DNA from 4 places in the Allobosea sp. 2KB_26 genome. Region 1 is predicted to be linked to each of the others. Evidence: predicted binding sites of a transcription regulator. Region 1 holds the regulator's gene; each other region holds the start of a gene.
What was found. The regulator LexA, encoded in region 1, represses DNA repair genes until DNA is damaged. The targets are predictions, from matches to a motif close to TGTTCNNNNTGTGTTCNG.
Positions count from the first base shown of each region.

Region 2: the regulator LexA is predicted to act here: its motif matches at 4,157-4,174, upstream of AB4099_RS17370 (PA0069 family radical SAM protein).
Region 3: the regulator LexA is predicted to act here: its motif matches at 4,998-5,015, upstream of AB4099_RS09665 (ATP-dependent helicase).
Region 4: the regulator LexA is predicted to act here: its motif matches at 2,846-2,863, upstream of AB4099_RS30850 (YifB family Mg chelatase-like AAA ATPase).

Region 1 covers NZ_JBFRHE010000012.1:84,658-92,271, reverse strand. The annotation lists gene gltA (citrate synthase) at 1-772, opposite strand, end outside; gene gltX (glutamate--tRNA ligase) at 1,041-2,459, opposite strand; gene AB4099_RS25915 (ComEC/Rec2 family competence protein) at 2,618-4,873, shown strand; gene lexA (transcriptional repressor LexA) at 4,867-5,571, opposite strand; gene AB4099_RS25905 (molybdopterin molybdotransferase MoeA) at 5,653-6,864, opposite strand; gene moaC (cyclic pyranopterin monophosphate synthase MoaC) at 6,861-7,349, opposite strand; gene trpC (indole-3-glycerol phosphate synthase TrpC) at 7,346-7,614, opposite strand, start outside.
Region 2 covers NZ_JBFRHE010000005.1:324,222-331,835, reverse strand. The annotation lists gene mutY (A/G-specific adenine glycosylase) at 1-896, shown strand, start outside; gene AB4099_RS17380 (site-specific DNA-methyltransferase) at 871-2,055, opposite strand; gene rnhB (ribonuclease HII) at 2,246-2,857, opposite strand; gene AB4099_RS17370 (PA0069 family radical SAM protein) at 2,910-4,100, opposite strand; gene AB4099_RS17365 (hypothetical protein) at 4,228-4,716, shown strand; gene ypfJ (KPN_02809 family neutral zinc metallopeptidase) at 4,815-5,696, opposite strand; gene cydB (cytochrome d ubiquinol oxidase subunit II) at 5,794-6,798, opposite strand; gene AB4099_RS17350 (cytochrome ubiquinol oxidase subunit I) at 6,812-7,614, opposite strand, start outside.
Region 3 covers NZ_JBFRHE010000002.1:310,410-318,023, forward strand. The annotation lists gene AB4099_RS09635 (ABC transporter permease) at 1-863, opposite strand, end outside; gene AB4099_RS09640 (ABC transporter ATP-binding protein) at 860-1,660, opposite strand; gene AB4099_RS09645 (ABC transporter substrate-binding protein) at 1,657-2,670, opposite strand; gene AB4099_RS09650 (fumarylacetoacetate hydrolase family protein) at 2,842-3,558, shown strand; gene AB4099_RS09655 (hypothetical protein) at 3,631-3,855, shown strand; gene AB4099_RS09660 (DNA topoisomerase IB) at 3,886-4,899, shown strand; gene AB4099_RS09665 (ATP-dependent helicase) at 5,033-7,105, shown strand; gene AB4099_RS09670 (hypothetical protein) at 7,284-7,535, shown strand.
Region 4 covers NZ_JBFRHE010000020.1:73,929-81,542, reverse strand. The annotation lists gene AB4099_RS30870 (MFS transporter) at 1-585, shown strand, start outside; tRNA gene AB4099_RS30865 (tRNA-Ser) at 931-1,020, opposite strand; gene AB4099_RS30860 (hypothetical protein) at 1,171-1,494, shown strand; gene AB4099_RS30855 (TAXI family TRAP transporter solute-binding subunit) at 1,610-2,584, shown strand; gene AB4099_RS30850 (YifB family Mg chelatase-like AAA ATPase) at 2,916-4,454, shown strand; gene AB4099_RS30845 (ATP-binding protein) at 4,568-6,670, shown strand; gene olsB (l-ornithine N(alpha)-acyltransferase) at 6,772-7,614, shown strand, end outside.

The DNA of each region.
Region 1 (7,614 bases):
CGATGCCGGCCGCGATGCAGGCGAAGGGATTGGCGCCCGAGGAGCCGGCGAGACGCACCGTCGAGGTCGAGGCGTTCTGCTCGTGATCGGCGTGCAGGATGAAGATGCGGTCAAGTGCGCGCGACAGCACCGGGTTGACCTTGTACTCCTCAGCCGGCACCGCGAAGCACATGCGCAGGAAATTCGAGGTGTAGTCGAGCGAGTTCAGCGGATACACGAAAGGCTGGCCGATCGTATACTTGTAGGCCATCGCGGCCAGCGTCGGCAGCTTGGCGATCATCCGCATCGACGCGATCATGCGCTGCTGCGGATCCGAGATGTCGGTCGAGTCGTGATAGAAGGCCGACATCGCGCCGACTGACGCCACCAGCACCGCCATCGGATGCGCGTCACGGCGGAAGCCCTGGAAGAAGCGGGCCATCTGCTCGTGCACCATGGTGTGGCGCGTTACGCGATAGTCGAAATCCGCCTTCTGCGCCGCTGTCGGCAGATCGCCGTAGAGCAGGAGATAGCAGGTCTCGAGAAAGTCGCCATGCTCGGCAAGCTGCTCGATCGGGTAGCCACGATGGAGCAGAACACCCTCGTCGCCGTCGATATAAGTGATTTCCGACTCGCAGCTCGCGGTCGAGGTGAAGCCGGGATCATAGGTGAACATCCCGGTTTGTGCGTAGAGCTTGCTGATATCGATGACGGACGGGCCGATCGATCCGGTCTTGACCGTCAGGTCGACGGTTTTTCCGTCCACACTCAGCTGGCTGTTGGTTCCGCTCATCGATACCGATCCTTTCAGGCTCGCTGCTGATCAATCTTCGTTCCATCCGAGCCGGCACGAAAGGGTGCCGGAACGGCAATCATCATCCGAGTAGCTCTGCGTAACGGCCATGTGACGGGATCGCAGGCACGGGACGGTACATCCGACTGATACTAAAGCAATATTTATACTGGGCGCCGCTCCGGACACCCGCAGCATATGCGGCGTCACTAGCCCATTTGCCCCTGGGGTTCAACCAATCACAAAGGCGGGGCTGCCCTGCCTTTGATCACGTTTGATCGCTGAGGCGAGCGAGCGTTTCCTCGCGGCCGAGCACCGCCATCACATCGAACAGGCCGGGTGACTGACTGCGTCCGGTCAGGGCGGCCCGCAGCGGCTGCGCCACCTGTCCGAGCTTGAGTGCCTGCTCTTCGGCGAAGGCCCGGACAGCAGCCTCGAGTGGCGCCGGAGTCCAGTCGTTCACTGCGGCAAGCTTCTCGGCCAAGCTGGGCATGCGCTGGCGGGCACCTTCATCCAGCAGCGTCGCCGCCTTCTGGTCGAGCGCGAGCGGGCGCTTCGCAAAAAGATAGGAGGCGCTGTCGAGTAGCTCGATCAGCGTCTTGGCGCGCTCCTTCAGCCCCGGCATCGCAGCAAGCAGCTTGGCTTCGAGAGCCGGATCGAGCTCGGGACCGAGGCCATGCGCGGGGCCGATCTCTGGGAGGATCTGCTTAAGTGCATCGAGCAGGTCACGGTCATCGGCCTGGCGCATGTAGAGCCCGTTCAGGCTCTCCAGCTTGGCGTAGTCGAAACGTGCCGGCGACCGGCCGATCGAGGAAAGATTGAACAGCGAGACCATCTCTTCGGTCGAGAAGATCTCCTGGTCGCCATGGCTCCAGCCGAGTCGGAGCAGGTAGTTGCGCAGGGCCACCGGCAGATAACCCATGGAGCGATAGGCATCGACGCCGAGCGCGCCATGGCGCTTGGAGAGCTTCGCGCCGTCCGCCCCATGGATCAGCGGGATGTGCGACATGCTTGGCACGCGCCAGCCCATCGCCTGGTAGATTTGGGTCTGACGGGCGGCGTTGGTGAGATGGTCGTCGCCACGGATGACATGGGTCACCGCCATGTCATGGTCGTCTACAACGACAGCCAGCATATAGGTCGGGTTGCCGTCGGAGCGCAGCAGCACGAGGTCGTCGAGATTCTCGTTCTGCCATACGACGCGGCCCTGCACCTCGTCCTCGACCACGGTCTCACCGGTCTGCGGCGCGCGCAGGCGGATGACCGGCTTCACGCCGGCCGGAGCGGTTGCCGGATCGCGATCGCGCCAACGTCCGTCATAGCGCATGGGACGGCCCTCGGCGCGCGCCTTTTCGCGCATCTCCTCGAGTTCCTGCGGCGTCGCATAGCAATGATAGGCCTTGCCGGCCGCGAGCATCTGCTCGGCGACCTCGCGATGCCGGGCCGCACGGGCGAACTGGTAGACGGTCTCGCCGTCCCAATCGAGGCCGAGCCAGGACAGACCGTCGAGAATCGCTGCGATGGCCGGTTCGGTCGAGCGTTCGCGGTCGGTGTCTTCGATGCGCAGCAGCATCTTGCCGCCATGACGGCGGGCATAGAGCCAGTTGAACAGCGCGGTACGCGCGCCGCCGATATGCAGGAATCCGGTTGGAGACGGCGCGAAGCGCGTAACGACCGCATCACTCATGAAAGGCAGGCTCCGGCAGGACGGGGAATGAGGCCGACAGAGCGGCAAAGGAACAAGACGTCAATCGAACATGACAACCGACGCGGCCCCTGTAACATGCTGATGGGGCCGACGTTAAGCGCAAGATCGCATCCGGTCGGCTGCCCGAGGGACGGTTTATGCGCGAGGTGCCGCCAGACCCGAGCCGGCTGCGCGGTGCGCGTATTCGTGCCGTACCGTTCCGCATTCCCGAGAGAGGGCTCCACGCCGCTGCCATTGGGTTGCTTCTCGCCGAATGGCGCGCGCGATTCCTGGACGCCATCGCGATCGAGGCCGGGCGCAGGCGGCTGTTTCTCTGGCTGCCGGTGCTGATCGGAAGCGGCATCCTGCTCTATTTCGCGGCAGATCGCGAGCCATCCGTCTGGGTCCCACTCTCCGGCTTTGGCGTTTCCGCTGCGATGGCCGCGCTGTCGCGCCCATGGCGCCCAGTCATGCTCGTTTGCGTCGGCCTTGCTGCCATATTCGCCGGCTTTGGTGCCGCGGCCTGGCGCACGGCGACGATCGCAGCGCCGATGCTCGATCGAACGCGCGTCGGACAACTCACCGGCTTTGTCGAATCGGTCGAGGCGCGTGACGCTGGCGCGCGCCTTGTAGTCCTGGTGACCGGCATTGCCGGGCTGGAGCCCGAACGCCTGCCACGGCGGGTTCGAGTCAACGTCAAGGGGGGCTCGGTCTCACCGGGCGATCATATTGCCGCTGTCGCGCGCCTCCTGCCACCGCCCGGTCCGGTGCGGCCAGGCGGCTACGATTTCGGCCGCGATGCCTTCTTCCGGGGGCTCGGGGCAGTCGGGACCATTCCGGGAAAGATCACGCTCGCCCCACCGCCCTCGCAGCCACCTCTCGAGCTTCAGTTTCGCGCAATGGTCGACCGGGCGCGCAATGCCCTGACGGAGCGCATCGCCGGTATCGGGGGAGGGCAGGCTGGCGCGGTGGCAGCGTCGCTGGTCACCGGCAAGCGTGGCCTCATCACAGAGGCGACCAATATCGATCTGCGCGCGGCCGGTATCTATCACATCATCTCGATCTCCGGCCTTCACATGGTGCTGGCCTCCGCCACGATCTTCGGCCTGGTCCGTGGCCTGCTGGCGCTGTCGGAAACGCTGGCATTGCGCTGGCCGGTGAAGAAACTCGCCGCCCTTGCCGCGATGCTCGGTGCCACCGCCTATTGCATCTTCTCAGGAGCCGAGGTCGCGACGGTCCGCTCGCTGATCATGACGCTGGTCATGTTCGGTGCGATCCTCGTCGATCGCCCGGCGCTCAGCATGCGCAACCTGGCTCTTGCCGCGATGATCGTTCTGCTGCGCGAGCCTGACGCGCTGCTCGGTCCGAGCTTCCAGATGTCCTTTGGTGCTGTTGCGGCTCTGATCGCCTTCGCCGAGCGCTGGGAGGATCGCGGCCACTCCGAGGCCCCAGCGAACCTGCCCTGGCCGCTGCGTCCGATCTGGATCGCGGTCGTCGGGCTTACGGTCACGACCCTGCTGGCGACGGTAGCAACCGCCCCCTTCGGTGCCTATCACTTCCAGACGTTCAACCCCTTCGGCCTGCTCGGCAACGCGCTCGCCTTGCCGTTCGTTTCACTGATCGTCATGCCTGCGGCCGTCTTCGGCGTGCTCGCCTATCCCTTCGGTTTGGATTGGCTGGCCTGGGCGTTAATGGGAGTCGCTTCGGACTATGTGCTGCAATCGGCGCGCTGGGTTGCAGGATTCGACCACTCCGCAGTGGTCATTCCTGCGTTCGGGACCGCGGCGCTCGCATGCTTTGCCGCCGCGCTCCTCTGGATCACGCTCTGGACGACACCGCTGCGCTTTCTGGCCGTCGTTCCCCTGATCGCGGGACTGGTCGTGGCAGCCAAGCCGGAGAGGCCCGATATCCTGATCGAACGTGATGGCTCCGGCATCCTGGTCCGCGGGGGTGATGACCGCATGATCCTGGCCGGTCAACCGAGCCGCTTCGTGCTGCAACAATGGCTGAACGCAGATGGCGATAATCGCCGGCCTGACGACAACAGCCTGCGGGAAGGCGCAGCCTGCGACACTCTGGGTTGTGTCGTCCGCAGCAAGGATGGACGAAGCATTGCCTTTGCTCGGGATCGCCTGGCCATCGTCGAGGACTGCAGGCGCGCTGACCTCGTCATCACGCCGATTCCCTGGACCAGTCCTTGCGCTGCACGGCTGATCGACCGCCTGGCATTGTCGCGCGATGGTGCAACGGCCCTTGTCAGCCACAAGGGCGGCTGGCGCACGCATTTATCCGAGCAGGGTGGCGTTGATCGCCCCTGGAGCCGCAAGCGGGCGCGGTCTGTCACTACGCCGCCGGAATCATCGTCAACGGCCCCGCTGCCCGTGGCCGCTGAAGACCACGATCGGCTTCAGTAGCGCCGCATCAGGTTGACCAGGCGGCCTTGAATTTTGACGCGGTCCGGTCCCAGCACTCTTGTTTCATAAGCGGGATTGGCGGCTTCCAGAGCGATCGAGGAGCCGCGCTTGCGCAGCCGCTTCAGCGTCGCTTCCTCGTCATCGATCAGGGCCACGATGATATCGCCGGTATTGGCCGTGTCCTGCCGTTTGATCACGACCGTATCACCGTCGAGGATGCCGGCTTCCACCATCGAGTCGCCGCGCACCTCGAGAGCAAAATGTTCACCGGGGCCAAGCATATCGGCAGGCAGCGCTACGCTATGGCTGCGGCTCTGGATCGCGGAAATCGGTGTACCGGCGGCAATCCGCCCCATGACCGGAATCGCGACCGTGGAGCGCACGTCCTCTTCCGGGGGCGGTGCGATCGGCCGGACCTTGCCAAGGCCACCCTGGACGACGGAGGGGCTGAACCGTCCGCGCGTCGCCTGAGGGCCGCCAGCCCCTTCAGGCAGCTTTATGATCTCGAGCGCCCGGGCCCGATTGGGCAGGCGGCGAATGAAACCGCGCTCCTCCAGCGCCATGATCAGGCGATGGATACCGGACTTGGAGCGCAGATCGAGCGCGTCCTTCATCTCGTCGAAGGAGGGGGGCACCCCAGTCTCGCGCAGGCGTTCCTGGATGAAACGAAGCAGTTCGAACTGTTTGCGTGTCAGCATGGTCCCCGCCAGCGCTCTTCGTACGGAATCGAAACAAAGCACGAACACCATACAGGTTCGCGTTGTGTTCCGCAAGCACGCTCAGCGTAGGCGGATGATCCGGCAGTTGTCGCCTTTGTTTGCCGGCGCAGCAAATGATTCGCGGATCAGTAGCGCGTCGGCGCGGGCCAGACTGGCCAGCATCGAGGAATCCTGCTTGGTGAAGGGCGTTGCCAGCCATCCCTCCGGGGTGAGAATCAGTTCCGACCTCATGTAGTCCCGCCGCTCATCATTTGCCGGCAAATCTCTTCCGACGATAGCAGGCTCACTCAGATCGCGCTCCGGTTCCGGTACGCCGAGGAGGGCCCTGAGCAGCGGCACGACGAAGAGATGCCCGCAGACGATGGACGAGACGGGGTTTCCGGGCAGGCCGAGCGCGACCATACGGCCGAGGCGACCCATCATCATCGGCTTGCCCGGCCGCATGGCGATTTTCCAGAAACCGAGCGCCATGCCTTGCCCGATCAACGCTGCCTGGACGAGATCGTGCTCACCTACCGAGGCTCCTCCCAGGGTGATCAGCACATCGGCATCGGTCTTCCGTGCCTGACCAATCTTGTCGGCGAGGTCGGCATGATCATCGCGGGCGATCCCGAGATCGAGCGCTGTGCCGCCGGCCTGCTCAACCAGCGCGGCGAGTGCAAAGCTGTTGGACGCGACGATCTGGTCGGGTCCGACCGGCTCGCCCGGCTGGACCAGTTCGTCGCCGGTCGCGAGGATCGCGACCAGTGGCTTGCGACGCACAGCGAGTGTGGGGTGGCCCATGGCTGCCGCGAGGCCGAGGCTCGCACTGTCGAGTCGGCTGCCGGCGAGAAGCAACACCTCGCCCTCGGAGAAGTCCAATCCTGCCTGACGAACGAACTTGCCGCGCTCGGCACTTTCGCGCACGCGGATCGTCGAGCTGCCGACGCCGTCGGCATTCTCCTGAATCAGGATGGTATCGGCGCCCTCAGGCATCGGAGCGCCCGTGAAGATGCGAACAGCCTCATTCGAGCGGACCATCCCTGAGAAGGAGCGACCGGCAGCCGATTCGCCGATGACCCGCAATTCATTTGCCGGCGCAATGTCGTCTGCGCGAACGGCGTATCCGTCCATTGCGGAATGGGCGAAGGGGGGCTGGGTGCGAAGCGCCTGCAGATCGGCGGCGAGCACGCGCCCTACGCAATGTGCGAGCGGCAGCGTTTCTGACGGTGTCGGTGCCGGAACGCTGTCGATCAGCGCCTTCAGGGCGACGGGGACGGGCGTGAGGCTCATCGCGCAGTTTCCGGGAGATCGAAGGTGCCGGATTTTCCACCGGACTTGTGAACGAGCCTGATGCCTTCGATCCGCATCGCCCGGTCGACCGCCTTGACCATGTCGTAAACTGTGAGGCACGCGACGCCGACAGCGGTCAACGCTTCCATCTCGACGCCGGTCTGTCCCTTCATCTTGACCTCAGCGCTCACGCGCACCCCAGGCAATGTCTCGTCCAGGGTGAGGTCGACGCTGATCTTGCTGATCAGCAGCGGGTGACAGAGCGGGATCAGTTCATGCGTGCGCTTGGCGGCCATGATTCCAGCCAGGCGCGCGGTGCCAAGCACGTCGCCCTTCTTGGCGTCGCCATCGCGCACGATGGCCAAGGTCGAGAGCTGCATGACGACATAGCCCTCGGCGACAGCGATGCGCGAGGTCTCCTCCTTGTCGCCGACATCGACCATATGGGCCTGGCCGCTGGCGTCGAGATGGCTGAGCTTGCTCATGCTGCGCTGCGCGCAGAACCGGTCAGAAGATCACGGGTCGCAGCGGCGACATCGTCCTGCCGCATCAGGCTCTCGCCAACGAGGAAGGTGTGGACGCCGGCACGCTGTAACCGTGCGATGTCGACATGGCTGAAGATGCCGCTCTCGCCAACGATGATGCGGTCCGCGGGGACGCGCGGCGCCAGCCTCTCGGTGACGGCGAGATCGACGGCAAAGCTGCGAAGGTCGCGATTGTTGATGCCGAGCAGCGGGCTGTTGAGCTCGA
Region 2 (7,614 bases), on a different contig from region 1:
CCCGGTTCCCGACAGTTGGGTCCCTTGCCGACGCGCCGAGCGAGGAGGTCATGCAGGCCTGGGCTGGCCTCGGCTACTACTCGCGGGCGCGCAATCTGCACGCTTGCGCCAAGGCGGTCTCGACGCTTCACGGCGGTCGCTTTCCCGATACGGAAGCGGACCTGCGCGAACTGCCGGGCATCGGCACTTATACGGCAGGCGCCGTCGCAGCGATTGCCTTCAACCGGCCTGCGGTTGCGGTCGACGGCAATGTCGAGCGCGTCATGACCCGTCTCTTTGCAATCGAGGAGGCTTTGCTGGGCGCCAAGCCCTTGATCAGGGAGCGCACCCTGGCCCTGCTGCCTCCGGAGCGTCCCGGCGACTATGCGCAGGCACTGATGGATCTCGGCGCCACGATCTGTACGCCGCGCTCGCCAGCCTGCGGGATTTGTCCGTGGCAAGCGCCGTGCGTCTCACGGGCGGCGGGGACACAGGAGACCTTTCCGCGGAAGGTGGCGAAGAAGACTGGGGCAACCCGCTATGGGGCTGCTTTCGTGCTGCTACGCGAGGACGGCGCGGTTCTGCTGCGGACTCGTCCGGCCAAGGGACTGCTTGGAGGCATGGCCGAGGTGCCGACCAGCCAGTGGAGCGCGGATTACCGCCTCGCTGAGGCCTTGCAGGATGCTCCGCTTCCGGCGCAGTGGCGCAGGCTGGCGATGCCCGTTCGCCATGTCTTCACGCATTTTCCGCTGGAGCTCACGGTCCTTGTCGCGCATGCCCCGAGGGCGACGCCAGCGCCGCAAGGCTCCCGCTTCACTCCGCTGGTGCGGCTCCGTGACGAGCCGTTCCCGGCGGTCTTCCTGAAGGCGCTCGAGACCGGGCTCGAGGCGCTCAGGCCGCTGCCATCTGCGCCCTGATCTCGCCGCGCAGTGAATCGAGCAGTGTCAGCCCCTCGGGGCGCTCGACATGCCAGAAGGTCCAGCCATTGCACGCTGGTAACCCCTGCGCGAGCGCTCCGACCTTGTGGATCGAGCCGACAGCGGGGCCAAGCAACAGCGTGCCGTCGGCTCGGATCGTCGCCTTGTGGCGGCGTTTCTCGTCGACAACACTCTCACCGGCCTTGACCAGTCCGGCCTCGACCAGGCTGAGGAAGGGCACGCGCGGCTCGCTGCGCTTTGAAGGCGCGGTCGAGAACGATTCGGGCGGCAAGGGCTGGACAGCGGCGATGCGCTTGCGCGCCGCCTCTGCATAGACCGGATCGCGCTCGAGACCGATGAAGCGCCGACCGAGAGCCTTTGCGACCGCTCCCGTGGTGCCGGTGCCGAAGAACGGGTCGAGGATCACGTCGCCGGGGTTGCTGGCGGAGAGCATGACGCGGGCCAGCAGGGCCTCAGGCTTTTGAGTCGGATGCACCTTGGCACCCGACGCGTCCTTCAGGCGTTCCTCGCCGGTGCAGAGCGGCAGATACCAGTCCGAGCGCATCTGCAGGTCGTCATTGCCGCCCTTCAATGCCTCGTAATGGAACGTGTATTTCGAGCTCTCGCCGCGCGCCGCCCAGATTAGTGTTTCATGCGCGTTGGTGAAGCGCCGGCCACGGAAGTTCGGCATCGGGTTGGCCTTGCGCCAGACGATGTCGTTCAGCATCCAGAAGCCGAGATCCTGCAGGATCGCGCCAACGCGGAAAATGTTGTGATAGGAGCCGATCACCCACATTGCGCCGTCTGGCTTCAGCACCCGCCGGCAGGCCGTCAGCCAGGCTCGCGTGAAGGCATCATACTCGGCAAAGGAGGCGAACTTGTCCCAGTCGTCGTCGACGGCGTCGACGAGGCTGTCGTCAGGCCGGCGGAGATCACCGCCCAGCTGAAGATTGTAGGGTGGATCCGCGAAGACGAGGTCGACGCTTGCCGGAGGCAGGCGGTCGAGCGCGGCGATGCAGTCGCCGACGACGACCTGATCGAGCGGAAGATCAAATGAAAGGCTCGAAGCCTTCATCCGAGACTGCAGCGCAGGCCGTCCGGTACGCGAAACCTGAATCCGGACGGCGGCGCTGGCAGTCCCGGTACGCGAGGTACCCATGACGCCGAAACCATTACGCAACTTCAACAGTCGCGATCTTGGGGGAGTCAGGGTAAAAGCCGGGTTTCCGGGTTGAAAAAAATGCGTCTCGTTTTGGGGCTGCAGTTTTTGCCTAGTGCATTGGCAAACCAACTGAATCCGGATCGGGAGTTAAGAAACGGCTAACGTCTCGCGAGCGGCATGCAACCGCTCAGCGCCGCCAGACGCCCTTGATCGGCGCGAAGGAAAAACGGTGCTCCGGGCAGGGGCCGTGGGTCTGTATCGCGGCGCGATGTGCGGCCGTGCCATAGCCGGCATGCCCGGCAAAACCATAGGCCGGATAATGCGTCGCCAGGCGCGCCATCATCCGGTCGCGCGTCACCTTTGCGATGATCGACGCGGCCGCAATTGAGGCCACGCTGCCGTCGCCCTTGATGATCGCATCACAGGAGCAGCCGAGAGTCGGAGGGTCGTTGCCATCGACCAGCACATGCCGCGGCTGGACTGGCAGGCCGGCAACCGCGCGCTTCATGGCGAGCAGCGTCGCCTGCCTGATGTTGAGCGCGTCGATCTCCTGCGCTGTGACGCTGCCGATGCCGATCCCGAGCGCGGCTTTGGCGATCTCCCCGAACAGCGCTTCGCGCCTTGCGGCGCTGAGTTCCTTCGAATCAGCGAGGCCAGCCGGAATCAGGCGGGGGTCGAGAATGACGGCAGCCGCCACCACCGGCCCGGCCAGCGGCCCGCGCCCGACCTCGTCGACGCCGGCCAGCGGCCAGTATCCTTGCTCAATTGCGTGCGCCTCGCGGCTGAAATCGGCGGCCATGCCCGGTCCAGGAAAGAAATCGTTGCCGGGGCTTATGCCGGAAGGCCGTCGTCTAGAACAGGCTGAGCTGCGCCTTTTCCTTCTCGGGCTTCAGGAAGAGGTCGGTGCGCAGCCGCAGCCGCGTCGCGTTGAAGCCGAGGCGTTCGGCCGCCATTTCGAAGCGCCGCCCGATCATCCAGGCATAGGGACCGGAACCGACCTGACGCTGGCCCCAGGCCGAGTCATAATCCTTGCCGCCGCGTGTCGAGCGGATCAGCGAAACGACATGGCGCAGCTTGTCAGGATGGTGGGTCAGGAGCCAGTCCTGGACGAGATCCTTCACCTCCAGCGGCAGGCGCAGCAGTACGTAACCGGCCTCGCGCGCCCCGGCAGCCTTGGCGGCGTCGAGGATGCGCTCGATTTCCTGCTCGTTGATCGCGGGGATGATCGGCGCGACCAGCACGGTCACCGGAATGCCGGCATCCGACAACCGCTTGATCGTCTCCAGCCGCTTCGCCGGCGCGGCGGCGCGCGGCTCCATGCCGCGCGCAATCTTGGGATCGAGCGTCGTCACGGAGATCGCGACTTTGACGAGACCCTGCGCTGCCATCGGCGCCAGGATGTCGATGTCGCGCTGGACCAGTGCCGATTTCGTGACGATTCCGACCGGGTGGCGGAAGCGCGCCAGCACCTCCAGGATCGAGCGCATGATCCGAAGCTTCTTCTCTATCGGCTGATAGGCGTCGGTATTGGTGCCGATCGCGATGGTGCGCGGCTGGTAGGATGGTGCCGACAATTCCTTCTCGAGCAGCAGCGCGGCGTCGGGCTTCGCGGTCAGCTTGCTTTCGAAATCGAGCCCGGGTGAAAGCCCGAGATAGGCATGGCTCGGCCGCGCGAAACAGTAGACGCAGCCATGCTCGCAGCCGCGATAGGGGTTGATCGAGCGATCGAACGAGATATCCGGCGAATCGTTCCTCGTGATGATCGTGCGCGCCTTCTCGATCGCGACTTCGGTCTTGAAGGCGGGCAGTTCGCCGAGAGAGCCCCAGCCATCATCTTCGGCGACACGCTGTTCGGTCTCGAAGCGTCCGCCTGGATTGATCGTTGCACCGCGTCCGCGCCGCCGTTCCGGATCGATGCGGTGGCCGGCATAGGCGAGCGGTTCCACGGGGGCGACGCGCGCGGATGCCGACAGCGTTTCGCCGTCATGCCGCCTGAGCGGTTGGGCTGCGAGCGGTCGCGAGCTGGGTCTGGCTTGCTGCATGGCGCTGAGCCGTTCCTGAGAGGGCCGTAAGAATCGGCGGTTCCGTGACTATCAATGTGAACATATAGAGAACAAAACGCAAGTGGCGGGATTGCGGCATGTTGCGCTGCGTCATAATCAATTGGCCATGCTTACAGCCGTCATCAGGGCCGACGGACCGGCCAGTGCTCTCGCCGCGACCTTTTCCGTGCTGATCCCGGCCGTTGCCGAAGGCTTCCTCGGCCATGCGGTGGTGGTCGATGCGGAGGGTGAGGGGGACGTGGAGCGCCTCGCCGACGTGACGGGCGCGACCTATGTCAGGGCGGCGGCACCTGAAAGCTGGCATGCCGGCGCCGCACAGGCGCGAGGCGATTGGCTGCTTCTGTTGAGCGCCGGGGACATTCTGCAGTCGAACTGGATTCAGGTGACGGAGCGCCATCTGCTGCTTGCGCCCGACAGGCCGGCATTGCTGCCGTTGAGCGGGATTGCTGCGTCGCTCAAGGAGCGCGCCGCGCTGTCATTCGGCCCGCGTCGGCTGCGGGCCGGCCTTGTGGTGCCGAAGCGACTGGTTCTGGCTGGGCGGCTGAATGCCGCGCCGCGACGTCTCTCGGTGCGCCGGGAGCGCGCCGTATCCTGAGGCTTTAGGGATCGGCCCTAAAAGGCGGATTGCGGTTTTCGGGCCGATGCAACCCTGGAAGGTCAGATCGGACCGGATTCGATATCGGGCCCGATGATCTAAAGCTGGTTCGTCCGGAAGGTATCGCAGCTTTGCAGCGAGCCGGACTTGAAGCCCGTCGTGAACCAGCGGGTGCGCTGCGCCGACGAACCGTGGGTGAAGGAATCGGGGACGGCCACGCCTTGCGAGGCTTGCTGCAGCCGGTCGTCACCGATTGCGGCTGCCGTCCGCATCGCCTCGTCGACATCGCCCTGGTCGATTCGGCCCATCGCCTGGACATTATGTGCCCAGACGCCGGCGAAGCAGTCGGCCTGCAGTTCGACCCGCACAGACAGCGCATTCGATTCGCGCTCCGAGATGCGCTGTCGCAGCTGATTCACCTTGGGCAGGATGCCGAGCAGGTTCTGGATGTGATGGCCGACCTCATGCCCGATCACATAGGCATAGGCGAAGTCACCACCACCGCCGAGCTTGCGCTGCATCTCCTGGAAGAAGGAGAGGTCGAGATAGACCTTCTTGTCTTCGGGGCAATAGAACGGCCCCATCGCTGCCTGCGCCGTGCCGCAACCTGAGCGATCGATGCGCGAGAACAGCACGAGCTTCGGCGGTTCGTAGCGGCGGTTCGCCTGCTGCGGCAGGATCTTGGTCCAGATATCCTCGTTCTGCGCCAGCACGGCCGAAACGAAGCGGCCCATCTCGTCCTGTGGCGGGCCCGAGGCTGGGCGGCTCTCCTGGGTCGGGGCGCTGCGTCCGACCCCGAGCATTTCGGCTCCGCCGATCAGAATGCGCGGATCGATCCCGAGCGCCCAGCCGACAAGACCGAGTACGACCATGGTTCCGATGCCGACACCGCCGCGCCCGCCAGGGAGCCCCGCGAAGCCGCCGCCGCCATTGCGCCTGTCCTCGAGATTCTCGGACTGGCGATAATCTTCCCAACGCATGGCGGAGTCCCCGTCTAGTCCCGAGCAATCTCGTGGAGAGAGGCCCGGAACTCAAGCTGTTCGTCAACCGGCTCGTGCGCAGGTGGTTCCCATTACCTCAATGATAGCCGCTGTCGGCCCTCACCTTGCCGCGGAAGGTCCAGTAGACGAACGCCGTGTAGAACAGGATCATCGGCAGCAGGAAGCAGACGCCGATCAGGACGAAGATGTGGGACGATGGCGCTGCGGCCACATCCCAGATCGTCAGGCTCGGGGGCACCAGGTAGGGATAGTTCGAGATCGCGAGCCCCAGGAAGCAGAGCAGGAAGATCGCGATGGTGAAGGCAAAGGGCGTGAATTCGTGCTGCCCGTGCAGCCGCTTCCAGACCATGTAGCCGCTGAACGCCGTCAGGACCGGGAATGGCCAGAGCAGCAGCAGGTTGGAGGGCGTGAACCAGCGTTCGGCGATGCGCGGGTGTGCGTAGGGCGTCCATAGCGAGACGATCACCGCGAAGGCCATCAGCCCGAGCAGCAGCCATTTCGCCTGATGCCGAGCCCTGTCCGCGACGGCACCTTCCGTCTTGAAGACGAGCCAGGTCGCGCCGAGCAGCGCATAGCCGACGACGACCCCGACCCCGCACATCACCGAGAACGGCGTCAGCCAGTCGAACGGGCCGCCGGCAAACTCGCGGTTGTTCACGGTGATGCCCTGGATCAGCCCGCCGAGCACGAGGCCCTGGGCGAAGGCCGCCAGGGTCGAGCCGAGCCAGAAGGCGATGTCCCATTTTTTGTGATGCGGCTTGGCGACCCAGCGAAATTCGAAGGCGACCCCGCGGAAGATCAGCGCCAGCAGCATCAGGATGATCGGTGTGTAGAAGGCCGGCATGATGATGGCGTAGGCGGTCGGAAAGGCGACCCAGAGGCCGCCGCCGCCGAGCACGAGCCAGGTTTCGTTACCATCCCAGAAGGGTGCGACCGAGTTCATCATCTGGTCGCGTTCGCCCTCGTCCCTGGTGGTCGGGAAGAGGATCGCGATGCCGAGGTCGAAACCGTCAAGCACGACATAGAGCATCACGGCCGTGCCGATCAGGACGGCCCAGATGACGGGGAGATACCATTCCATCTCAGCTCTCCCCTCAATTCGCCGGCTGGATCTTGTCGTCGCCGGGATGCCCGTCGCCGAACAGCACGGAGGCGTCGTCCTGCGTCGCCTTGAGTGTCCGCTTCGAAGGTTGCTCCGGCGGGTCCGTGGCGAGGAGAGCGTCGGGCCCCTTGTCGATCAACCGGTTCATCAGCAGGATTCCGGCGGCAAAGACCACGGAATAGACGCAAACGAAGAGCGCGAGCGAGATTGCGACCTGCATCGCCGTCACAGGCGAGACGGAGTCTGCCGAACGCAGCACGCCCGTTGCGAGCCAGGGCTGGCGCCCGACCTCCGTCACGAACCAGCCGGCCAGAATGGCGACGAATCCGAGGGGCCAGGTGTATTGCGCCAGCCAGAGCCAGCGTCGTGCCTCGAACACCTTGCCGCGTGACCAGAAATAGGCGCCGAGCCAGCCGAAACCGATCATCAGGAAGCCGATGCCGACCATCAGGCGGAAGGCGAAGAAGGGAATCTTGACGGGCGGCCGGTCCTGCGGTGCGAAATCGTTGAGGCCGGGAAAGAGGGCGCTCATGCTGCCATGGGTCACGAGACTGGCGAGGCCGGGAATCGCGATTTCGTAACGGTTGATGCCGGCTTGCTCGTCGGGCCAGGCGAAGAGAACCAGGGCGCCGGGCTTGGACGAATCCCAATGCGCTTCGATCGCGGCGAGCTTCGCCGGCTGGTATTTCGCCGTGTTCTCGCCGTGCTGATGGCCGATGACGGCCTGGATCGGCGCCGTCAGGGCGATCATCAGGATCGCCATCCGCACCATCGTCCTGGCAGGCTCGATGCTCG
Region 3 (7,614 bases), on a different contig from region 1:
GCCCTGGAAGAGATGGTGTTACTCGAACGCTGCCAGAAGACGAACCTGTACTGCATCCAGGACACGACGCCGAACATGAAAAGCCCGAGCAGGCTGAGATAGATGATCAGCGAGAAGACGCGTGGGGTGTCGAGCTGCGATGCGGCAACCCGGATCAGCTCGCCGAAGCCCTGTCCGCCGCCAAGGAACTCGCCGGCGATCGCACCCGAGACCACGCTGATCGCGGCGATCTTCAGGCCGGTGAAGAACTGCGGCAGGCCGGTCGGGATCTTCAGCTTGACCAGCGTCTGCAGGCGCGAGGCGCCGATGCTCTTGAACAGCATGCGTGCATTCTCGTCGGCCGCATGCAATCCGGCAGCGGTGCCGACGATGATCGGAAACACCGAGATGAAGGCCGCCAGCGCGACCTTCGACATGATGCCGAATCCGAGCCAGGCGACGAAGAGAGGGGCGAAGGCGAGCTTCGGCATGGTGTCGATCGCAACGATGTAGGGCATCACCGCGCGTTCGCCGAAGCTCGTTTCCCCGACCACGACGCCGAGCGTGACGCCAATCGTCAGCGCCACGAAGAAGCCCACGAGGACCTCGCTTGCCGTGACCCAGAAGGCCGGCAGCATATAGTCTCCGGCCATCAGGTTGCGCCCGACGAAGCCGATATCGCGCAACGTATCGCCCGGCGTGGGCAGGATCAGTGGCGAGACGATCTCGGCGGAGGTGATGCCCTGCCAAAGCCCGAGAAAGAGCACGAGCAGCCCCAGCATCGAGGCCCAGCGCGGAGCCTTGGAAATCCACGAAACCTTTTCGATCCAGACCGTGTCGGCGGGCAGGGCGCCCACCAGCGGCTTCTCCGCGACCTGGCTCACAGGAATGCTCCCTTGTCGAGAAGGCCGCGGATCACACCGACATACTCACCGAAGAGCGGCAGCGTGGTCATGTCGAGCGTCCGCGGCCGCGGCAGCGCGATCGGGATGCTGCGCACGATCCGCCCAGGGCGCGACGACATCACATGCACGATGTCGGAGAGGATGACGGCTTCGGCGATGGAATGGGTCACCAGGAAGGCCGAGGCGTTGCGCTCCCGGCAAATGCGCTGCAGCTCCATGTTCATGAAGTCACGGGTGATCTCGTCGAGCGCGCTGAACGGCTCGTCGAGCAGCAGTACGTTCGGCTCCGAGATCAGCATCCGGCAGATCGCGGCGCGCTGCGCCATGCCGCCGGAGAGCTGCGACGGGTAGGTGTCCTCGAATCCTTTCAGCCCGACCAGTTCGAGCAGGATGCGAGCACGCGCCGCGGCCGTCTCGGCTGCAGCGCGCCCTTCGCGGACTTCGACCGGAAGCAGGATGTTCTGGAGCGTCGTCCGCCACGGAAACAATGTCGCCTGCTGGAACATCATCCCGATATCGGCACGCGCTCCGAGCACCGGCGTCCCCGCGAGCATCACCCGGCCTTTCGAAGGCGGAGTCAGGCCCGCCATGATCTTGAGCAGCGTCGACTTCCCGCAGCCGCTGGAACCGATGACCGAATGAAACTCGCCTTCCCGGAGAACCAGGTCGACGCTCTCCAACGCCACCACGCGCTCGCCATAGGATTTCGAAACCTGCGCGAGTTCGTAGACCGGCCGAGGTCGCGCCTCGGCCGATACAGTCACCGCCACCGTCATCGCGGAGCGTTCCAGGCCGTGACGAGATCGTTGGAATAGGCCTTGGTCAGGTCGGCGAGCGGCTTCTTGAGGTCGCCCGAGGCAACGAGTGTCTGTTGCCACATCTCCCAGGCCGCGGGGTGGTTGTAGCCAAAGCCCTTGGCGGGATCGATCGGGCTGGTCAGTTTGTAATAGACGTCGAGCAAAGCCTCGGCGAACGGCATGTTTTCCAACTGCTGCGGATTGCCCATTCGCGCGTGTTTCAGGGTCGCGGCCCGATTGGCGGGGTCGATCCCGAATTTGGTGCCCCTGACCAGCGCGCGCCCGAAGCGCTCCAGCATGCTGCGGTTCTCGTCGAGATATTTGCGCGTCACCACATAGCCGTTGCCGAAGAAGGACTGGAAGGGCGGAGGCGTCAGCGAGCGCAGCTTGACGCCTCGCAGCGTCAGCGTGGCCGCGCCCGCCGTGTCGGAAGCATAGGCATCGATCGCCTTCTGCATGAAGCCGGCAACCGCCATGCCGCCCTCGCCAACCGTGATGAACTTGTAGTCCTGGCCTTCCTTCATGCCCTCGGCGTCGAAGATCGAGCGCACGAACGCGACCTCCGCCCCGTCTGCCGTACCGACGCCGATGACCTTGCCCTTCAGGTCGGTGGGCTTCTGGAACGGCGAAGCCTCGGGCACGACGAGGTTGAACTGGCTGCGCGTGAAGTAATTGTAGATGTAGACCAGATCCTGACCGCGCTCGCGCGCCGCCATCAGCGGCCCCGGGCCGGGATGGGCGAGTTGCGCCTGGCCCGCAAGGAGCGCCTGGATGGCCTGGGCCGAACCATTGACGCTGCGCGGCTGGATCTTGAGCTTCTCCTCGGCGAAGTAACCTTCGCCGATCGCGGCATAGAGGGCGAAATAGCCCAGCCCGCCCGGGCTCGGATAGACGATCGTGAGCTCGTCCTGCGCCTGCGCATGGACACGCGACGCTGCGAGCGCAAGCGGCAGACCCGCCGCCGCTGCCATGAACTGCCTACGTTTCATCCCGTTCCCCTGCGTTTTTCTGATACGGATGAATGAACGATGCATTATCGGTCATGGGTGTCAAATAAATTCATATTATTAGCATGAGAGTAAAAATATGCAGATTTATCTGGACAGGTGCGCCATGGCCCATATGCTGTCCCGATCGTGACCCAGCGCATGGCTTCCCAGATGACGACACTCGCAGACTTCGCCGTTCCGGCACCGGCCCTCCAGTCGCTGCCCATCGAGGGCTCAACGGCGCGATTTCCGATCCGGCGGATTTATTGCGTGGGTCGCAACTATGTCGCCCATGTCAGGGAGATGGGCGGCGACGAGACGCGCGATTTCCCACTCATCTTCCAGAAGCCGGCCGATGCGATCGTTCACAACGGTGGAGTCGTTCCCTATCCGCCGATGACGGACGATTTTCACTTCGAACTCGAGCTCATGGTGGCGATGAAGTCCGGCGGCTACGACATCCCGCAGGACGAAGCGCTCGAGCATGTCTTCGGCTACGGCATCTGCCTCGACATGACGCGCCGCAGGTTGCTCAATACGCCGGACGGCCCGCGGATTCCGTGGGAGCTCAAGAAATCATTCGATCACTCGGCGCCCTGCGGCCCGATCTACCCGGTTGGACAGGTGGGCCACCCGTCCGCGGGAAAGATCCGCCTTGAGGTCGACGGCCTCGCACGCCAGGATTCCGATCTGTCCCTGATGATCTGGCGTACGCCCGAGATCATCGCGACGCTCTCGAAATATTACTCGCTCGAACCCGGCGATGTGATCATGACCGGCACGCCGCATGGCGTCGGTGCGGTCCTTCCGGGCAATGTTCTCGTCGGGAGCATCGAGAGCCTCGGCGCGCTCACCGTCACGATCGGCGCGTCGCCGCTGGCGGGCTGACCGATTGGGCCTGGGCGGAACAAGCGCTGGCCCGGCCGTGTTTATCGCGAAGCTTCCTCCGGAGGTTTTGCCATGCAGCTATCGGCCAAGGACAGATTGATTGCGGCCCTCGTGGCCCAGCTTCATGCCGAACGCGAGACGAGGGATGCGCTCGCCTTTGTGATTGCGAATGGCCAGCGCGACCGGGATGTCCTCACCGCCATCCTCACGGATCCGGTGCCGGCCTTCACGCAGGCTGATTTGGCCCATGCGGAAGAACTCGTGCGCCGGTATCACAACCGCCGGGAAGCGGCTTGATGCAGGAAGCGCTGGGCAAGCAGTAACGTCATGGTCGCCGGCAAGCCATCGGCCGCCTCTGGTCGGCTGCGGATCGTCAATCCCCGAGATCTGACGATCCGCAGGGTCCGGCGCGGCAGGGGCTTTGCCTATCTCGACGCCACTGATGAGCCCGTCCGGGACGCGGCCTTGCTTGAGCGGATCGACTCCCTTGCGGTTCCTCCAGCCTATCGCGAGGTCCGCATCGCGACCGACCCGCGGGCCCATCTCCAGGCGATCGGGCGGGACGAGGCCGGGCGGCTGCAATATCTCTATCATCCCGAATGGGAGCGGGTTCGCGAACGCCGCAAGCTGAAGCGCTTGCGACTGCTGATCGAGGCGTTGCCCCGTTTGCGCAAAGTGGTCGCCGACGATCTCAAAGCGCGTCCGCTCTGCCGCAGAAAGGCGCTGGCCTGCGCAATCGCCATTATCGACCGCTGCCATCTGCGCGTTGGCGGCGAGGCCTATGCGAAGAGCAATGGCAGCCATGGCGCGTCGACACTCCTCAAGCGCCATGTCGCGTTGACGGCGTCGCGGATCGATCTGCTGTTTCGGGGCAAGGGCGGAAAACAGATCGCATGCTCGCGGCAGGATGGCCCGCTTGCCCGCGCCCTTCGCCGGATTGCGGCGTTGCCCGGCCGGCGATTGCTGCAATACCGGGATGATGACGGCAAGGTGATGCCGGTCCATGCCGGCGACATCAATGCCTATCTCCGCGAGATCTCGGGCCTCGCCATCAGTGCCAAGGATCTGAGGATGCTGGCGGGGAACGCTGCGGCCGCGGAGCTGCTGCTGGCCAGCCAGATCATGATCCGCGATGGCAGCGAGAAGCGTCAGCTCGCCGAGATCATGCGCGCCGTCTCGGAGCAACTGGCGAACACGCCTGCCGTGACACGAAAGAGCTATGTCCACGCCATCGTGGTGGAGGCCTATGCCAACGGCAAACTCGCAGCCTCCTTTGAAAAGGCGCGTGCCAGGGGCGGCTGTTCCCGGATCGAGAGAGCGCTTGCCTTGCTGGCTGCGTGAGACGCGCCCCTGCCGCATGATCAGGCCGAAACAGCTCCTGTCAGCGTGGTGCGGCGATCCGGCCCAGAACGGCTGCCCCATTCCCGATCTTTTGCGTTGCGAACAAAACGCGAAAAATGATCGAATATGAGACATGTTCGCTCTCGATTCGCTCGCGCCGCCCAGCTATCTCGACAGGCTCAACCCCGCGCAGCGCCGCGCGGTCGAGCACGGCGTCGGCACGCGGCCCGGCCCCTTGCTGGTGATCGCGGGGGCGGGATCCGGCAAGACCAATACGCTCGCGCACCGCGTCGCGCATATGATCCTGAACGGTGCCGATCCGCGCCGCATGATGATGCTGACCTTCTCCCGACGCGCCGCAGCCGAGATGGCACGGCGGGTGGAGCGGATCGCGCGCGAGGTCCTGGGCGAGGGGGCTGCCGTCATGACCGACGCGCTGACCTGGGCCGGGACCTTTCACAGCGTGGGAGCAAGGCTGCTCCGGGAGTATGCGCCCGAGCTCGGGCTCGATCCGAATTTCACGATCCATGATCGCGAGGACAGCGCCGACCTGATGAACCTTGCTCGCCACGAGCTGGGCTACTCGAAGACGGAAGAGCGCTTTCCCAAGAAGGGCACCTGCCTCGCGATCTATTCGCGCTGCGTCAACGCCGAAGAGCCAATCGAGGCCGTGCTGGGCGCTGCTTTTCCCTGGTGCGCATCATGGGCAGGGGAGCTGAAGCAACTCTTCGCGGCTTATGTCGAGGCCAAGCAGGCGCAGAACGTCCTCGATTACGACGATCTCCTGCTCTGCTGGGCCCAGGCCGCGAGCGAGCCGGAGCTCGCCGCCGAGATGGGCGGCCGCTTCGATCATGTCTTCGTCGACGAGTATCAGGATACCAACAGGCTGCAGGCCTCGATCCTGCTCGCGCTCAAACCCGATGGCCAGGGGCTCACCGTCGTTGGCGACGACGCACAATCGATCTACTCATTCCGCGCCGCCGAGATCCGCAACATCCTCGATTTCCCCCAGGTCTTCAGCCCGCCGGCTGAGGTGGTCACGCTCGACCAGAACTATCGGTCGAACCAGCCCATTCTGGCCGCTGCGAATGGGGTGATCGAGCTCGCCCGCGAACGCTTCACCAAGAACCTCTGGACCGATCGCCAGTCGGCCGGCAAGCCCCAACTCGTCAATGTTCGCGACGAAGCCGACCAGGCGCGCTTCGTCGCGACGCGTGTGCTGGAGAACAGGGAGGCGGGGCACACGCTCAAGCAGCAGGCCGTGCTGTTTCGCGCCTCGCATCATAGCGGCCCGCTCGAAGTCGAGCTGACGCGGCGCAATATCCCCTACAAGAAGTTCGGTGGGCTGAAATTCCTCGATGCCGCCCATGTCAAGGACATGCTCGCGATGCTGCGTTTCGCCGAGAATCCGCGCGACAGGGTCGCCGGATTCCGCCTGCTGCAGCTGCTGCCGGGCGTCGGGCCGACCTCTGCGCAACGCGTGCTCGATCACGCCGGCACGGCAGATGATTTTGCTGCGGGCCTTGCGGCGGTCTCGGCGCCGGCGCGCTCGGGCGATGCCTGGCCCGATTTCGTCGCGACCTTCCGCGCGCTTCGCTCCGGGATGGGCTGGCCGGCCGAAATCGAGCGGGCCCGTCTCTGGTACGATCCCCATCTGGAGCGGATTCACGAGGATTTCACGACGCGTCGTGCCGATCTGGTGCAACTGGAGCAGATCGCCTCCGGCTATCCCTCCCGAGAACGCTTCCTGACAGAGCTCACGCTCAACCCGCCCGACGCGACGAGCGACGAGGCGGGGCCGCCATCGCTGGACGAGGATTTTCTCATCCTCTCGACCATCCACTCCGCCAAGGGACAGGAATGGAAGTCGGTTTTTGTGCTGAACACGGTGGATGGCTGTCTTCCCAGTGACCTCGCCGTGGGAGAAACCGCCGAGATCGAGGAGGAGCGCAGGCTGCTCTATGTCGCGATGACGCGCGCCAAGGACGATCTGCATCTGGTCGTGCCGCAGCGCTTCTTCACCCACGGCCAGGCCGCGCGAGGCGATCGGCATGTCTACGCCGCACGCACACGGTTCATCCCGCACGCCCTGCTGCACCTGTTCGAGCAGGCGACCTGGCCTATCGAGCCGGCTCAGGCCGCCATGCAACACCGCAGCGGCGTGAGAATTGACGTCTCGGCACGGCTCAAAGGCATGTGGCGCTGAAGCATCGGCCCGAAGGATGGATTGCCGTTTTCGGGCAAGCCGGTGCGATCACAGAAGGCGCGATCTGCCTGCGCCGGCAATGCCGGCTCGCATCTTGCTTACTCCCCTTAAGCTCTCGGTAACCCTGAAACCCCAGCCTTCATGGCTGGCCTGCCTCGATTTCACTCGGAGTGCCTCCATGGATGCCTTCACGATGGTGATTGTTGCCTGCATTTCCGGCGAACCCACCTGCACCGCCACCCGGATCAGCGAACAGGGTTTCACGACGGTGCAGGCCTGCGAAGCCCGCATTGACGACATCGCGCGCGCGATGACGGTGGAGTTCGGAAAACGACCGGAATTCAAGGGTCGACAGGTCACTTACGACGTCTCCTGCATGGACAGGGAGCAGCTCTGGCACAAGCTCGGCGTGACCCAGGCCGAGACCTGATTTCGGCCCCCCGGCGAGGCCCCAGTCTCTCTCTGCCGGCGCGCCTTCAAACGCCTCTCGGCGGAACAAACCGGAATCA
Region 4 (7,614 bases), on a different contig from region 1:
ATGGTCGCGGCCGGCGTCTCAGCGCCGCTGATGGCCCGGCATGTTCGCCCCGGCTACGTGCTGGCCGGAGCGCTGGGGTTGTCGGTGGTGGGCTATCTCCTGCTGACCCAGCTGGATAACAGCGCTTCCGACGTGGCCATTGTCGTCGCCGGCTTCTCGTTGGCCTATCTCGGGCTTGGCACCATAGCTGCGCTGGGTACGGACCTCGTGGTTGGGTCGGCCCCCGCCGACAAGGCAGGCTCGGCATCGGCGATGTCCGAAACGGTGCAGGACCTCGGCGTATCGCTCGGCATTGCCGTGCTTGGCAGCCTCGCTACCGCCATCTATCGCCGGACGATGCTCGACCGGATGCCCGAAAGTCTCGGTCCTGAAGCGCGTGAGGCCGTTGGCGACAGCTTGTGGGCGGCATCTTCGGTTGCGTCGGTACTGCCCGCTGGCCTTATTCAAGAGGCGCAGGCTGCGTTCACCGCGGGGTTCAGCAGTGCGGCAATATTCAGTGCCGTGAGCGTTTCCGTCCTTACAGTCCTCGCTGCCGTTTCGCTGCGGCATATTGGCGTGATTGACGGTAGCGAGCCGCGCAATTGAAGCGGGTGGAGCTTTCGGGACGATCCGGCGCTGAAGGGCCGCATCCCCCCGCCCCAAGGGCGATCCGGGATCAGGTGAGAGCCGGCGCCGACTGCGTGCGGACCCTGCTGGCACGTTCAGGGCTGAAAGCCATCACGCTTCGACTGGTTCGCGGATTCGCGAAAACCGACCAGTGCGGGAATACCGCCTGCAGCGGCGATTATCCCGCGATCACCTTGGGGGGGCGCCGGCCCAACGCGTCGAGGATGCACATCATGGCATCGAACGAGGACCTGCTCAGACCCCTTTGCCGCAGGATCCGGCGTAAAATCGACCACGCTCGACGTGGCCGGTTCTGTTTTGAAATGGCGGACAGGGCGGGATTCGAACCCGCGATACGGTTTCCCGTATACACACTTTCCAGGCGTGCGCCTTCAACCACTCGGCCACCTGTCCGGCGGGCTGCTTATGACCGCCGAGCCAGCTTCTTTCAAGGCCTGAAACGCGCTTTTCGCATTCTTGCGTGGAGAGCGCCGGACAAGGTTGCAAAGCCGTGCCCGAATGGGCACATCGGATGCGAGGGGCGCGTGCGGGGAATGGGACGGGATGCTGCGTTTTTTCATCCGTTTGCTGGGTTATCTTGCTGTCGCCAGCGGTTTCGTCGCTCTGGTCATCGACGGCGCGCGTTCGATCGCCAATTCCTCTCTTCAGTTCACGCCGCTCGGCGAAATTCTCCTCATTCTGCTGCCGACGCGCTATCCGCTGCTGCAGCCGGCCATCGAGCGCAATCTCCATCCGCTGCTCTGGGACCCGATGCTGCTCTCGCTGATGCGGTCGCCGGTTGCGCTGGTCGCGCTGGTCCTCGGTTTCCTCCTGCTCTGGCTCGGCGCCAGGCCCGCGCCGCAGGTCGGCATCGTCACGCGACGGTGAAGGGCCACGCAGGGTGGACGCCTGTCGAAACGACGGCGCCTGCCCGCCATGCACTTGATCAGCCGGCAAAAGCCGCGAACACTGCCCGGTCCATAGGAGCTTCCGTGATATGACCATGGCTTTCAGATCGAAGCTTGCGGCCGCAGGTCTCGTCCTCGGCGGCATTGCGCTGGCTGCAGGTCTCGCCTTCGCTCAGCCGCCAGCCTTCTTTCGCATCGCCACGGGCGGCACCGCCGGCACCTATTATCCGATCGGCAGCCTGATCGCGCACGCGATCTCGGCGCCGCCGCAACTGGTCGCAACCGCCGTCGCCAGCAACGGTTCGGTCGCCAATATCAACGCGATCATCGGGGGCACTGCCGAATCCGGCTTCGTCCAGGCCGATGTCGCTTACTGGGCCTATTCCGCCACCGGCGTCTATGAGGGCAAGCCGAAGGTCGCGGATCTGCGCTCGATTGCCAACCTCTATCCCGAGTCGGTCCACCTCGTCGTCCGCAAGGCCTCGAATATCAAAAGCGTCGCCGATCTCAAGGGCAAGACGATCTCCTTCGACGAGCCGGGTTCCGGCACCCTGCTCAACGCCAAGGCGATCCTCAACGCATTCGGCCTGACCGGGAGCGATATCTCGATGGAATTCCTGAAGCCGAACGAGGCCGCCGAGAAGATGAGGGATGGCTCGGTCGATGCGTTCTTCTTCACCGGCGGCTTCCCGGCTGCGGCGATCTCGGAACTGGCCTCGACTGGGTCTGACATCGAGATCCTGCCGATCTCCGGACCGCAGGTCGAGAAGCTCTTCAAAGAGTTTCCCTTCTTCGCTGCCGGCGAAATCCCGGCCGGTACCTACAAGGATGTCGGAGCAGTCAAGACCGTCGCCGTCGGCGCCCATTGGGTGACCTCCGCCAAGGTTTCAGCCGACACCGTCTATGCCGTGACCAAGGCGCTGTGGAGCGACAAGACCCGCGCCGCACTCGATGCCGGCCATGCCAAGGGCAGGCTGATCCGGAAGGAGACCGCGCTGTCGGGCCTGCTGGGCGTGCCGCTGCATCCCGGCGCCGAAAGATTCTACAAGGAAGCCGGGCTGCTGAAGTAAGCGTAGGTCCTTCTCCTCCCTGTCGACCGGGAGTGCACCCCGGAGCCACTGATCGGCGACGGGTTCCTCACCACCAGCGCCTCCCCGAAGCTTTCGCCGGCTGGTTCTTGGCTCCGGTGGCGATGTGGAAAGGCGTTGTCGTGGGCATCGCCCCCTGCCGATGATCCTGGGACCACGGCCACTGTCCTGGTGGGCCTCGTCATCGCCACCCCGTCCTGCTGCGTCAGATGAAAGCGCGGTCAGCCAGCGCGCACCTGCGTGAGTTCCCGATATGTTCTTGCCAGCAGGCTGGGCATTCGCTAGCCTCCCCCTAGGGAATGGGGAGGCGCCGATGGTCACGCGGGTCGCGACGGTTGCGTTCGAGGGCATCGAGGCGCGCGCCGTCGACGTACAGGTGCAGGTCACGCCGGGCGGTGTCGCCTTCCTTCTGGTCGGCCTGCCGGACAAGGCCGTGGCCGAAAGCCGCGAACGCGTGCGCGCCGCGCTGATCGCATCGGGACTGGCGCTGCCGGCCAAGCGCATCACCGTCAATCTGGCGCCAGCCGATCTGCCAAAAGAGGGCAGCCATTACGATCTGCCGATCGCGCTTGCGGTCATGGCCGCCATCGGCGCGATCCCTGCCGACGCGCTCGCCGGCTATACCGTGCTCGGCGAACTCGCGCTCGACGGCTCCATCACCTCCGTCGCAGGCGTGCTGCCGGCCGCGATAGCCGCCTATGCCCGCGGACAGGGGCTGATCTGCCCGGCCGCCTGCGGGCCGGAAGCCGCCTGGGCCGCCGCCGATGTCGACATCCTCAATCCGCGCTCGCTGATCCAGCTCGCCAACCATTTCAAGGGTACGCAGGTCATGGCGCGGCCAGTGCCGTCCGTGGCCCGGCAATCAGGCCCCCTGCCTGATCTCTCCGATATTCGCGGCCAGGAAAGCGCGCGCCGTGTGCTGGAGATCGCCGCCGCCGGGGGCCACAACCTCTTGATGAACGGGCCTCCCGGTGCCGGCAAATCGATGCTGGCGAGCCGCCTGCCATCCATCCTGCCGCCGCTCTCGCCACGCGAGCTGCTCGAGGTCTCGATGGTACATTCCGTCGCCGGGCATCTCGCCGAGGGGGCGCTGACCGACCGCCGCCCCTTTCGCGCCCCGCACCATTCAGCCTCGATGGCGGCACTCGTCGGCGGCGGCCTGCAGGCCAAGCCAGGCGAAGTTTCTCTCGCCCATCACGGCGTGCTTTTCCTCGACGAATTGCCGGAATTCCAGGCTCAGGCTCTCGACGCCCTGCGCCAGCCGATGGAGACCGGCGAGGTCCTGATCTCGCGGGCTAACCACCGCGCCATCTACCCCGCGCGATTCCAGCTTGTCGCCGCAATGAACCCGTGCCGGTGCGGCAAGGCAACCGAACCGGGCTATGCCTGCCGGCGGCAGCCGAACGAGCGCTGCATGGCGCAGTATCAGACCCGGATCTCAGGTCCGATGCTCGACCGCATCGATATCGTCATCGATGTGCCGGCCGTAACCGCAACCGACCTGTTTCTGCCGGCCGCCAGCGAAAGCTCGGCGGAGGTCGCGGCCCGGGTCGCCGTGGCGCGCCAGGCGCAGACGGCACGCTTCGAAGCGCTCGGCCTCTCCGAGATCGCGACCAACGCCACCTGCCCCGCCCCAGTGCTCGACCAGATCGCCCGGCCGGACAATGCCGGCATTTCGCTTCTGCGCGACGCCGCCGAGGCCCTGAAGCTGACGGCGCGCGGCTACCATCGTGTTCTGAAAGTCGCCCGAACGCTTGCCGATCTCGACGGCGAGGCGAAGATCGGCCGGGTCCATCTCGCCGAGGCGTTATCCTATCGTTCACGCATCGATCAGGTGGCGCAGGCCGCATGATGTCGGAAGGGGCCGCATCCGTGCCGCCAGGTTAACGAACTCATTCAAACCATCGCGAAAGCAGCGTTCGCGCGCGAACGCTTTCTCAAGGGGACGAATACTAGACTGGCATCATGGAGATTCCATCTTTCCCAGTGGTCTGGGCTGCGCTCGCCAGCCTGCTGACCGTTCTGGCCGGCCTTGCCGCCGTAATGCTGTTACGTGCACGCAATCGGGTCGTGGAACAGGCGCTGGACATGACCCAGGACCTTGAGAAGCTGACCGACCGTCTCTGGTCGCTGGCAGACAGCGAAGAGCGCTATCGCAGCCTGATCGAGGCTCAGGGCGATCTGATCGTCCGCCGGAACGAAGGCAATATCGTCTATGCGAATGCCGCCTATGCCGCGCTTCTCGGAGCGACCGAGGCTGAGATCATCGGCAGCCGCACCGCACCGCGCGTCATCGAGGGCCGACCTGCGCAGGCGCTGACCGACGGCACGCGGATCTTCGACGAATGCATCGCCTCGCCCGAGGGAGGCGAGCGCTGGATCTCCTGGGTCGAGACCATCGTGCCGGTCGCGCTCGGCAAGACAGTGCTGCAGCGCGTCGGCCGCGATATCTCCGCCCGGATCGCCGGCGAGCAGGCGTTGGAGGAGGCGCGCAGCCGCGCCGAGAGCGCCAACGAGGCCAAGTCGCGTTTCCTTGCGACCGTCAGCCACGAGTTCCGGACGCCGCTCAACGGCATTCTCGGCATGGCCGACCTCCTGAACGACACCAGGCTCGACCCGGAGCAGACCACCTATGTCCGGGCACTCCGGACCTCGGGCGAAGCCTTGCTCGGCCTCGTCGACGACATTCTCGACTTTGCCAAGGTCGAAGCCGGCAGGCTCGAACTCGCCGAGGAGCGCTTCGATCTCGGCCAGTTGGTCGAGACGGTCAGCGAATTGATGGCGCCACGAGCCCAGGCCAAGGGGCTCGAGATTGCGACCTTCCTCGCGCCGGATCTCGCCTCGCACTGGATCGGAGACCGCGACCGGCTGCGCCAGATCCTGCTCAATCTCGTCGGCAACGCCATCAAGTTCACCGAGGCCGGCGGTGTCGGCATTCGTGTCGCCCGTGCGGGCGAGGCGATTGCCATCCACGTCTCCGATACCGGACCCGGCATTCCGCCAGGGCGATTGCAGGCGATCTTCGAGGAATTCGAGCAGGCCGACAGCTCTGCGGCCCGGCGCCATGACGGGACCGGTCTCGGGCTCGCGATCGTGCGCCGGCTCGTGACCTTGATGGGTGGTTCGGTCACCGCAGAAAACGCGCCGGGATCGGGCGCGATCTTCCGCGTTACATTGCCGCTTCCTGAGGGCGGCGCAGGGATACGGGTTTCAGCCCTACCTGAATGGCGCGGCAAGCTGATCATGATCGCATCTGCCGCGCCGTTCGGACCGGACTATCTCGCGGAAACCATGGAGATTGCCGGCGCGTCGGTCGCGCGAGCCCAGAATGTGACGGAAGCGCTCGCGCTGCTCGCCGACGCACGGCGCTTCGATGCCGCCTTGATCGACCAGGCCATCGGCGTCGATGAAGCGCGCGCCGTCGCTGCAGCCGCGCGGCAGGCCGGTGTCGGCGAATGCCTGATCCTGATGTCTCCCTTTGAACGCCGTCAATTCGGTTCACCGCTCGCTGGCGGTTTCACCGGCTTTCTCGTCAAGCCGGTCCGCGCCCGCTCGCTCTATGAGCGGCTTGCACCGCCCGCTCGGCCGCGGCGGGAAACTCTGCCGCCCCGTGGGGTAACGCCTATCCAGGCCAGAGATCCCGCTCCATCTCAACTGACGGTTTTGATCGCCGAGGATAACGATATCAACGGGCTGCTCGTGACGCGAACCCTCGAACGCCTCGGCTGCACAGCCGTCTGGGCGCGGGACGGGCGCGAAGCGGTCGCTCTCATCGAGGCCGGGCTCACGGGCAAACGTGCGCCCTTCGATCTCATTCTGCTCGACATCCGGATGCCGGAGCTTGACGGATTGGAAGCCGCTCGCCGGATTCGCGCCCTGGAGGCATCGCTCGGGCGACCAAACTTGCTACCCATTGTCGCGGTCACCGCCAATGTCGCCGAGGAGGATCGGCAAGCCGCATTGGCCGCCGGAATGAATGATTGCCTGGCTAAACCATTGGCCCGTGAGGCGCTTCGCGCCTGGATCGCGCGAGTAAGCGGGGCGCAGCGCGTCACACTCCGCGCTTGACGGACCGTCACAACTCTGACGCAGTTCTGTCGCGATCCCGTAGGAACATCGGTACTAGCCTGGCGAACTGCAGATTCGACGGCACAGGGACGAGACGGACAATGGCCTTCGACATGTTGCGCGGCCTACGACAGCCGGCAAATCAGCTGCCGCCGGGCCACCCCTTCTTGTCGCGTTTCTCTCCACTCATGCTGATCACCGGCGACACCGTGCGCCGCCTCAGTCGGAAACAGGATCGCCTGGGTGAAACGCTCGGCCGCTCCGGCTCGCTGGAAGTGCGGCTGGCGCGGGGGCCCCGGGAGATCTGGCGCGCGCAGCGCCTGCGCTATCGGGTCTTCTACCAGGAGATGTCGGCAAAGCCGGATGTCGTCGCCCGCATGTTCCGGCGCGATGCGGATCGCTATGACGCGGCTTGCGACCATCTCCTTGTCATCGACCATGCGGCGCGCGGCCGTTTCGGCGGTCTGAAACCGAAGGTCGTGGGCACTTATCGCTTGATGCGCGAAGGTTCGGCTCTACGGCTTGGCGGCTTCTACACCCAATCGGAATTCGATCTCTCGGGAATGATCGAGCGCCATCGCGGCCTGCGCTTCCTCGAGCTCGGTCGCTCCTGTGTGCTCAAGCCCTATCGCACCAAGAAGACGGTGGAACTGCTCTGGCACGGCATCTGGGCCTATGTCCGGCACCATCGCATCGATGCGATGTTCGGCTGCGCCAGTTTTGATGGCACCGATCCGGATGCGCTGGCGCTGCCATTGAGCTTCCTGCATCACCATGCCCGCGCCGAGGGCGAGTGGGCCGCCACGGCCCGCCCGGAACGTCATATTGCGATGGACCGGCTGCCGATCGAAGAGGTCGATGCCAAGGCGGCGCTGAAGCTGCTGCCGCCGCTGATCAAGGGCTACTTGCGACTCGGCGCCCGCTTCGGCTCGGGCGCGGTCGTC